DNA from 2 places in the Pantoea sp. PGP6 genome. Region 2 is predicted to be linked to the other one. Evidence: riboswitches for the same ligand, from Rfam matches in the RefSeq annotation. Region 2 holds a riboswitch; the other holds the start of a gene.
The links. A riboswitch is a leader RNA that binds a small molecule or an ion and turns the genes downstream of it on or off. The one in region 2 is predicted to bind thiamine pyrophosphate.
Positions count from the first base shown of each region.

Region 1: it holds a riboswitch for thiamine pyrophosphate, as region 2 does, so the genes downstream of both, thiB (thiamine ABC transporter substrate binding subunit) here and thiM (hydroxyethylthiazole kinase) in region 2, are expected to answer to the same signal.

Region 1 is NZ_JBQBMA010000001.1:3,631,156-3,635,538, forward strand. It holds gene ACLIBF_RS17710 (MFS transporter) at 1-421, opposite strand, end outside; gene sgrR (HTH-type transcriptional regulator SgrR) at 675-2,336, shown strand; TPP riboswitch at 2,372-2,474, shown strand; gene thiB (thiamine ABC transporter substrate binding subunit) at 2,520-3,506, shown strand; gene thiP (thiamine/thiamine pyrophosphate ABC transporter permease ThiP) at 3,482-4,383, shown strand, end outside.
Region 2 is NZ_JBQBMA010000001.1:1,526,898-1,531,280, forward strand. It holds gene ahpF (alkyl hydroperoxide reductase subunit F) at 1-384, shown strand, start outside; gene ACLIBF_RS07250 (AEC family transporter) at 438-1,397, opposite strand; gene ACLIBF_RS07255 (hypothetical protein) at 1,496-1,693, opposite strand; TPP riboswitch at 2,016-2,116, shown strand; gene thiM (hydroxyethylthiazole kinase) at 2,151-2,948, shown strand; gene thiD (bifunctional hydroxymethylpyrimidine kinase/phosphomethylpyrimidine kinase) at 2,935-3,735, shown strand; gene ACLIBF_RS07270 (GntR family transcriptional regulator) at 3,787-4,383, opposite strand, start outside.

The DNA of each region.
Region 1 (4,383 bases), 2.1 Mb from region 2:
TCACCGCTTCCCGCGCCGACTGGTCAGCATATTCACGCGCCAGCGCGAACAGCTGCGGCATCGACACGCTGGCTAAGGCAGACAATAGCACCCCGAGGGTAATCAGCGTCAGATAATGACGGGTAAAGGCAAACAGCAGCGCATTGACCAGCGCCATCAGGCAGCAGAACAGAATGATGTTGCGGCGATCGCCGACGCTGTCCGATCGCTTTGCCACCAGCATGCTTACCACAATACCGGCCACCGCATTGATAGTGAAAAAAAGCCCGACCCAGAATGGGCGGGCCTGCACCTCACGGGTCAGAAACAGGCTGAGGGTCGGTGCCTGCAATGCGCCCGCCACACCGAGCATGAACGAGGCGACCATAAAAGCGAGGTAAACCGGATTGATGCGGCGCTGCCGCGTTAACAGCGATTTCATACCGAAATCCCTTACAGGATGAACAGGGGAAGAGAAGAAGGGTAGACGATACCGTGCGGCATGAAAAAAGCCAGCAGAGATCATCTGCTGGCGGTGTAATTGCACCCTACTCAGAAAAGCATCCCGCTGAACAGCGGCATGAGGGTCGAACGCCATTCATAGCTGAATGCCTCCCGCTCTTCCCATAAAGCAAAGTTTGCCCTTAAAATGAGGCAAGAAAAACAGAGCGCTTTTCACCGGGAGTTCCTCTTTTATGTCCTCATCTCGCCTGAAGCAGCAGTTCATACGCCTGTGGCAAAGCTGCCAGGGTCAGACGCAGGAGATCACCCTGAGTGAACTGGCTGACCTGCTGCACTGTTCACGCCGTCATATGCGCAACTTACTCAACCGGATGCAGGCGGCTGGCTGGTTAATCTGGCAGGCCGAAGCCGGACGCGGTAAGCGCTCACAACTCACCTTCTGCTACACCGGACTGGCGCTACAGCAGCAGCGCGCTGAGGATCTGCTGGATCAGGATCGCATCGATCAGCTGGTGCAACTGGTCGGCGATAAGAATCAGGTCAGGCAGATGATTGGTGCTCACCTTGGCCGCAGTTTCCGTCAGGGAAAACACATTCTGCGGGTGCTTTACTACCGCCCGCTGCTGAATCTGCTGCCGGGCTCCGCCCTGCGCCGCTCCGAAACCCATATTGCCCGTCAGATTTTTAATGGCCTGACGCGCATAAATGAGGAAAACGGGGAAATTGAGGCCGATATTGCCCATCACTGGCAGCAGACTTCCCCGCTCCACTGGCGCTTCTTTCTGCGTCCGGCGATTCGCTTTCATCATGGCCGCGAACTGGAGATGGCCGATGTTATCGCCACGCTGGAACGTCAGCGTCAGCAGCCGCTGTTTTCCCATATTCAACAGCTCGACTCGCCCGCTCCGTGGACGCTGGATATCACCTTAAGCCAGCCCGACGACTGGTTACCCTGGTTGCTGGCCAGCGTCAGCGCGATGATCCTGCCACGCGAATGGCCCACGCAGCCTGACTTTGCCCGCCAGCCGATCGGCACCGGTCCTTACAGCGTGATCCGTAATCAGGAAAGTCAGCTGAAGATAGAAGCCTTTGATGATTACTTTGGCTTTCGCGCGCTGATTGATGACGTCTCTATCTGGGTATTGCCGGATATCAGCGATGAGCTGGTCTACGCGGGCGTGCGCCTGCAGGGCGACGGCGCGGATGAGATTCAGGAAGAGAGCCGGCTGGAAGAAGGCTGCTACTATTTGTTGTTCGATCAGCGTTCGGAAAAAGGCCGTGACGAGGCGATACGGCGCTGGGTCAGCTATCTGTTTAATCCTATCGCCCTGCTCAACCACGCCGGCGTCGGCTATCAGCGCTACTGGTTTCCGGCGTATGGTCTGCTGCCGCGCTGGCATCACCGCCGCGATCTGGCCCCGGTCGAAAAGCCGCCCGGCCTGACTCATCTGACGCTCACCTGGTACAGCCAGCACGTTGAGCACGAAGGGATCGCTAATGCATTACGTCCGCTGCTGGCGCAGCACGGCGTCACGCTGGAGACGCGCGAGGTCAGTTACGAATGCTGGCATCAGGGCGACGCCGACAGCGACATCTGGCTCGGCAGCGTGAACTTCACACTGCCATTGGCCTGGTCGCTGTTCGCCCAGCTGTATGAGGTCCCGCTGCTGCATCACTGCCTGCCGATCGACTGGCACGCTGATGCCGCCCGCTGGCGTGAAAAAACGCTGCCGCTGGCCGAATGGAGCAAGCGGTTAGTGGAAGAGGCCGGTCTGCATCCGCTGTTCCATCACTGGCTGCTGCTTGAAGGTCAGCGCAGCATGCGCGGCGTGCGGATGAATACCCTCGGCTGGTTCGATTTTAAATCTGCCTGGTTTGCGCCGCCCGCGCTGTAACGCTTTCGCGCTGACGCTGAAATGACTAGAATGTGACGTTCTCAACGGGGTGCCGCCTGCTGACCGCAAACGGCTGAGAGAGACCCGTCGAACCTGATTCGGTTAATACCGACGTAGGGATTTGAGAGACCTGCTGCTCAGATCCTTTGCGACTCATCCCCTATTCTCCTGAAGGAGCGCAAAGTGTTTAACAAAGTTCTGCCACTGCTGCTGTTACTTTCCACCCCGGTACTGGCTGCCAAACCGGTTCTGACGGTTTACACCTACGACTCCTTCTCCGCTGACTGGGGCCCCGGTCCGGCGGTCAAAAAAGCCTTTGAAGCCCAGTGCGATTGCGAACTGAAATTTGTCACGCTGGAAGATGGCGTGTCGCTGCTGAATCGCGTGCGAATGGAAGGCAAAAACAGCAAAGCGGATGTGGTGCTGGGACTGGATAACAATCTGGTGCAGGCGGCGCAAAAAACCGGTCTGTTTGCCGCCAGCAAGGTTGATACCGCACAGCTGACGCTGCCGGGCGGCTGGCACGACAGCACCTTTGTTCCGTTTGATTATGGCTATTTCGCCTTCGTCTATGACAAAACCCGTCTGAAAAATCCGCCGAAAAGCCTGAAAGAGCTGGTAGAGAGCCCGGAAAAATGGCGGGTCATCTATGAAGATCCGCGTACCAGTACTCCGGGATTAGGTCTGCTGCTGTGGATGCAGAAAGTCTATGGCGATCGGGCCCCGCAGGCATGGCAAAAGCTGGCGCAGAAAACCGTGACGGTAACCAAGGGCTGGAGTGAAGCCTACGGTCTGTTCCTGAAAGGCGAAGGCGATCTGGTGCTGAGCTATACCACCTCGCCGGCCTATCACATTATCGAAGAGAAAAAAGAGAACTACGCCGCCGCACCGTTTGCCGAAGGCCACTATCTGCAGGTCGAGGTTGCTGCGCAGTTAGCCAGCAGTAAACAGCCGAAACTGGCGCAGCAGTTCATGCAGTTTATGGTCTCGCCGGCGTTCCAGAACACCATCCCGACCGGCAACTGGATGTATCCGGTGATCGATACCACCCTGCCTGCTGGCTTCGCCACGCTGCAGGTGCCCGCCACCGCGCTGCACTATTCGCCGGAAGAGGTAGCCAGCCAGCGCTCTGGCTGGATTAGTCAGTGGCAACGCGCCGTCAGCCGCTAATGCCGCGCTGGCTGATCCCCGGTTCGCTCGCCACGCTGCTGTTAATCAGCGTGGCGCTGTTCGCCTTTATCTCACTGTGGAATGCCGCGCCGGTCACCGACTGGCGTAGCGTGCTGCTGGATGAGTACCTGCAGCACGTTGTGGCGTTCTCCTTTGGTCAGGCGCTGCTCTCCGCCCTGCTGTCGCTGCTGCCTGCGGTGCCGCTGGCGCGCGCCCTCTATCGCCGCCGCTTTCCCGGCCGTCAGCTGTTGCTGCGTCTGTGCGCCATGACGCTGGTGCTGCCGGTGCTGGTGGCGGTGTTCGGCCTGCTGACGGTTTATGGCCGCGTCGGCTGGCTGGCACAGTTGTGTCAGTGGTTGGGCATCGACTATCACTTCTCGCCCTATGGATTGCAGGGCATTTTGCTGGCGCATGTCTTTTTTAACCTGCCGCTAGCTACGCGCCTGATGCTACAGGCGCTGGAGAGCATACCGGCGGAGCAGCGTCAGCTGGCCGCACAGCTTGATCTGCGCGGCTGGCACCACTTTCGCCTGCTGGAATGGCCGTGGTTGCGTCGTCAGCTGCTGCCGACCGGCGCGCTCATCTTTATGCTCTGCTTCGCCAGCTTCGCCACCGTGCTGTCGCTGGGCGGCGGCCCCCAGGCCACCACCATTGAACTGGCGATCTTTCAGGCACTCAGCTACGACTACGATCCCGGTCGCGCCGCATTGCTGGCGCTGATTCAGCTCAGCTGTTGCCTGACGCTGGTGCTGCTCAGCCAGCGATTCAGTAAAGCGATACCCGCCGGCACCAGCCAGCTGCACGGCTGGCGCGATCCGCAGGATTCGCGTCTGGCCCGGCTAACGGATGGGTTGCTGATTCTGCTGGCGTTACTGCT
Region 2 (4,383 bases):
CTGCAGGATAAACTGCGCAGCCTGAAAAACGTGGATGTCATCCTGAATGCCCAGACCACCGAAGTGAAAGGTGACGGCAGCAAGGTAACCGGTCTGCAGTATATCGACCGTACCAGCCAGACTACTCACGAACTGGCGCTGTCCGGCATTTTCGTTCAGATCGGTCTGCTGCCTAACACTCCATGGCTGGAGGGCGCGGTTGAGCGCAACAAAATGGGCGAAATCATCATTGATGCCAAGTGCGAAACCAGCCTGAAAGGCGTGTTCGCGGCGGGTGACTGCACCACGGTTCCGTACAAGCAGATCATCATCGCCAGCGGCGAGGGTGCGAAAGCCTCACTGAGCGCCTTTGATTACCTGATTCGTACCAAAGCGGCTGAATAAGTTTTGCGATAGCCACGCAACAGCCCCTCGACTGATGTTGAGGGGCTTTTTTTTTAATATCCCGCCAGTGTCATCAGCATCATCCACAGCGGCGTCGTCACCGCAGCAAACAGCGTCGAAAACAGCATGCTGGCGGCAGCCGGGCCGGTAATCACATTAAACTTCTGCGACATCAGGTAGACGTTGACCCCGACCGCCATCGATCCCAGCAGCACCACCACTTTACTCTCCAGCGGCGGCAGGCCGGTCAGCCAGGCAATGGCCCACACCGTCATCGGTTGCAGCACCAACTTGAGCAGGCAGAGGGTATAACTCTCTTTCAGTCCTTCCCGCACCCGGTAATGGGCGAGGCTCATGCCAAGGGTAACCAGCGACAGCGGGGCGGCGATCGATCCCAGCATCCGCAGCGGTTCAGCAGCCAGCAGCGGCAGCGGACGCTGCAAAAAACTCCAGGCGGTACCGCTGAGAATGCCAATAATCAGCGGGTTCTTCAGCACGCCGATCGCGGTGCGCCCCAGCCCCTGCAGCGAAAAGCTGCCCTGTTTCGCCCACTCAACCGAGACCGTCAGCAGGGTCCAGAGGATCAGGCTGTTAAACACCAGTACCAGCGCCACCGAGGGCAGGGACGCGGGCCCCAGCAGTACCGTCGCCACCGGAATGCCGAGCATCACGTTGTTGGAAAAGATGCCGCCCAGCGCGAAGACCGAGCCAGCAACGCCATCCAGCTTAAACAGCCTTTTGGCCACTATCCGGCCGACGATAAACACCAGCAGGCAGCTGCCAAAGAAGGCCAGCAGCAGCCGCGCATCAACCGGCGGGCTTTGATAAAAATGGCTCATCACGCCAAACAGCATGCAGGGCAGCGCGACGTTGAACACGAAGCGGTTCATCCCTTCGCTGATGCTGGCAGGCCATTTACCCAGTCGCGTCAGGCCGTAGCCCAGCAGGATCAGAATAAACAGCGGTGCGGACAGATAGATTTGATGGCTTAAGCTTTCAAACAACAGTGGCATAGAGAGAGTCTGGTCAGACGATGATTAATTACCAGACTAACAAATTGCTAACTAACTGTTAACTTTAACGGTGTCTGAACCGCTCGCCGTCAGGACAGTTATCCCAGCCAGCGGCGGGCCTGTTGATCGCTGATATCCCGGTAATAGACACGATGAATTATTTTGCCGCAGCGCAGACAGCGGGCGGAAATATAGGTGGAAAGATAATGTCTGCCATTTGGTGCGATAGCACCGTGACGTTCGATAGTGATGTCCTGCCATCGATGGCGGTGAGGAATAAGCGCTGACAATCGCATCATACATCCTGAATAGTATGAAGTTCCGCTCCTGGAGTGGTTTAACTCCATGAAATGAGGTGTTTTTTTCGGCGATGCTGTAAGCAGGCTAATTATTATGGCTGGCTACCGTTTAAGGGCGGAAACCGATGCCGCGATCGGCAGCACCTTATCTCTGGCTTAAATAGCTACCTCGAAAGGGGTAGTTTTATGGCCCGCAGCATTAAGCCTGTTTTTGCTGCGGCGAGAATTGATCAGGATCATGTGAAGTGTCACCAGCGCGAGGATGGCTGACGCAGCTCTGGCTTGCTTTCGCGACGCCACCTCCTTATGCTGCAGGCTGTAACACGACTCGGGGTGCCGCTTTCCGTCAGGAAAGGGCTGAGAAAAACCCGCTGACCTGAACTGGATAATGCCAGCGTAGGGAAGTCTGATGCCTGACCGCATTCGCCTTCTTATTCGCCGGTTGGGAGCTATGATGACAGATCAATCTCAACACCTTTCTGCTGCGCAATTCGCGCCCATTCTGCACCGTTTCCGCCGTCAGTCACCGCTGGTGCACTGCATGACTAACGACGTGGTACAAAACTTCACCGCCAATGTGCTGCTGTCGCTCAACGCTTCACCGGCGATGGTGATTGATGCGGAGGAAGCCGCGCAGTTCAGCGGCTTTGCCGATGCCTTACTGATTAACGTCGGGACGCTGACCGCTGAGCGCCAGCAGGCGATGCAGGCGGCGGTCACGGCCGCCAGGCAGGCGGGAACGCCCTGGACACTGGACCCGGTGGCGGTCGGAGCGCTGACGCTGCGCACCACCTTCTGCCAGCGGCTGCTGAGCCAGCAGCCAGCGGTGATCCGCGGTAACGCGTCAGAGATCCTGGCGCTGGCGCAACAGGCCAGCGGCGGACGCGGAGTGGATAGCCTGCATCAGGCGGATGCAGCGCTGGAGGCCGCCCGGCAGCTGGCTCGCGACTATCAGACGCTGGTGATTGTGACCGGCGAAGTAGATTACGCCACCGACGGTCAGCGCACCTTTGCCATTCGCGGCGGCAGCCCGTTAATGACGCGGGTGGTCGGCACCGGCTGTGCGCTGTCGGCGGTGGTGGCTGGCTTCAGCAGTCTGAGCGGCGATCGGCTGCTCAACGTCGCCAGTGCCTGTCAGGTGATGGCGCGGGCCGGTGAACAGGCGGCGGCAAGCTCAGCCGGCCCCGGCAGTTTTGCCACGGCGTTTCTTGATGCGCTCTGGACGCTGGAGGTGGACCATGAAACGCATTAATGCACTGACCATCGCCGGGACCGATCCCAGCGGCGGGGCAGGGATCCAGGCCGATCTGAAAACCTTTTCCGCGCTGGGCGCGTATGGCACCAGCGTGATCACCGCGCTGGTGGCGCAAAATACCCGTGGCGTCCAGTCGGTTTACCGGATCGATGCTGACTTTGTGGCCGCCCAGCTTGATTCGGTGCTGGACGATGTGCGTATCGACAGCGCGAAAATTGGCATGTTGTCAGAAACCGCCATCGTCGGGCAGGTTGCGGCCCGGCTGAGACGTAGCGCAATTCCTTTCGTGGTGCTGGATACGGTGATGGTGGCGAAAAGCGGCGATCCGCTGTTATCCGCCGATGCGATTGCCAGCGTCCGCGAACTGCTGTTACCACAGGTGTCGCTGATTACGCCGAATCTGCCGGAAGCAGCAGCGTTGCTGGGGTGCGCGGTGGCGGAGAGCGAAGCGCAGATGCGGGCGCAGGGCGAGGCGTTGCTGGCGGCGGGATGTCAGGCGGTATTGATCAAGGGCGGTCACCTGACGGCTGATAACAGCCCGGACTGGCTGATCACCCCTTCGGGCCAGCAGCGGTTCAGCACGCCGCGGGTTAATACCCGTCATACTCACGGCACCGGCTGCACGCTGTCAGCGGCGCTGGCGGCTTTGCGTCCGCGTCACGCCGACTGGGCTGATACGATCACCGAAGCGAAAGCCTGGCTGCAGCAGGCGTTGTTACAGGCGGATTCACTGGAGGTCGGTACGGGAATCGGGCCGGTGCACCATTTTCATCAGTGGTGGTAGCGGTGGATGTGCCATCCCGCGCTGAGGCGGCGGGACGGCACCGTTGCCGGGTCAGGGTGCTTCAAACCATGCGCTGTTGCGCTCGGCAATAGGGGTAATTGAGAAAATCATCTCCTGCAAATGACGGCGCATCGCGGCTTCGGCGGCGTCTGCGTCGTGATGTTTCAACGCTGCAAAAATCTCCTCATGCTGCTGAATCAGGCTTTCCGGCGGTGAAACCTCACTCAGGGTCAGAAAACGAACCCGGTCCATCGCCGCTTTAATGTTCTCGACGGTTTCCCACGCCAGCTTGCAATCAATACTTTCGGCAATCAGCCGGTGAAACTCATCATCCAGGCTGAGAAACGCCTGGCTGTCATGCCGCTCAGCCGCCATGCGTTGCAGCTGCAGGTTGTGTTCCAGCATCATCAGCGCCGGGTCGCCAATCTCCAGCGCCGCACGGCGCACCACTGAGACTTCCACCGCTTCACGGATGAAGCGGCCGTCCGCCACCCGTTTGGCGGAAATTTTACGCACAAAGGTGCCGCGTTGCGGCAATACCTGTACCAGTCCGGCTTCGGCCAGCTTGATGAACGCTTCGCGCACCGGCTGGCGTGAGACGTTAAAACGCGCAGAGACCTCTTTTTCCGACAGCAGCGAACCCGGCTG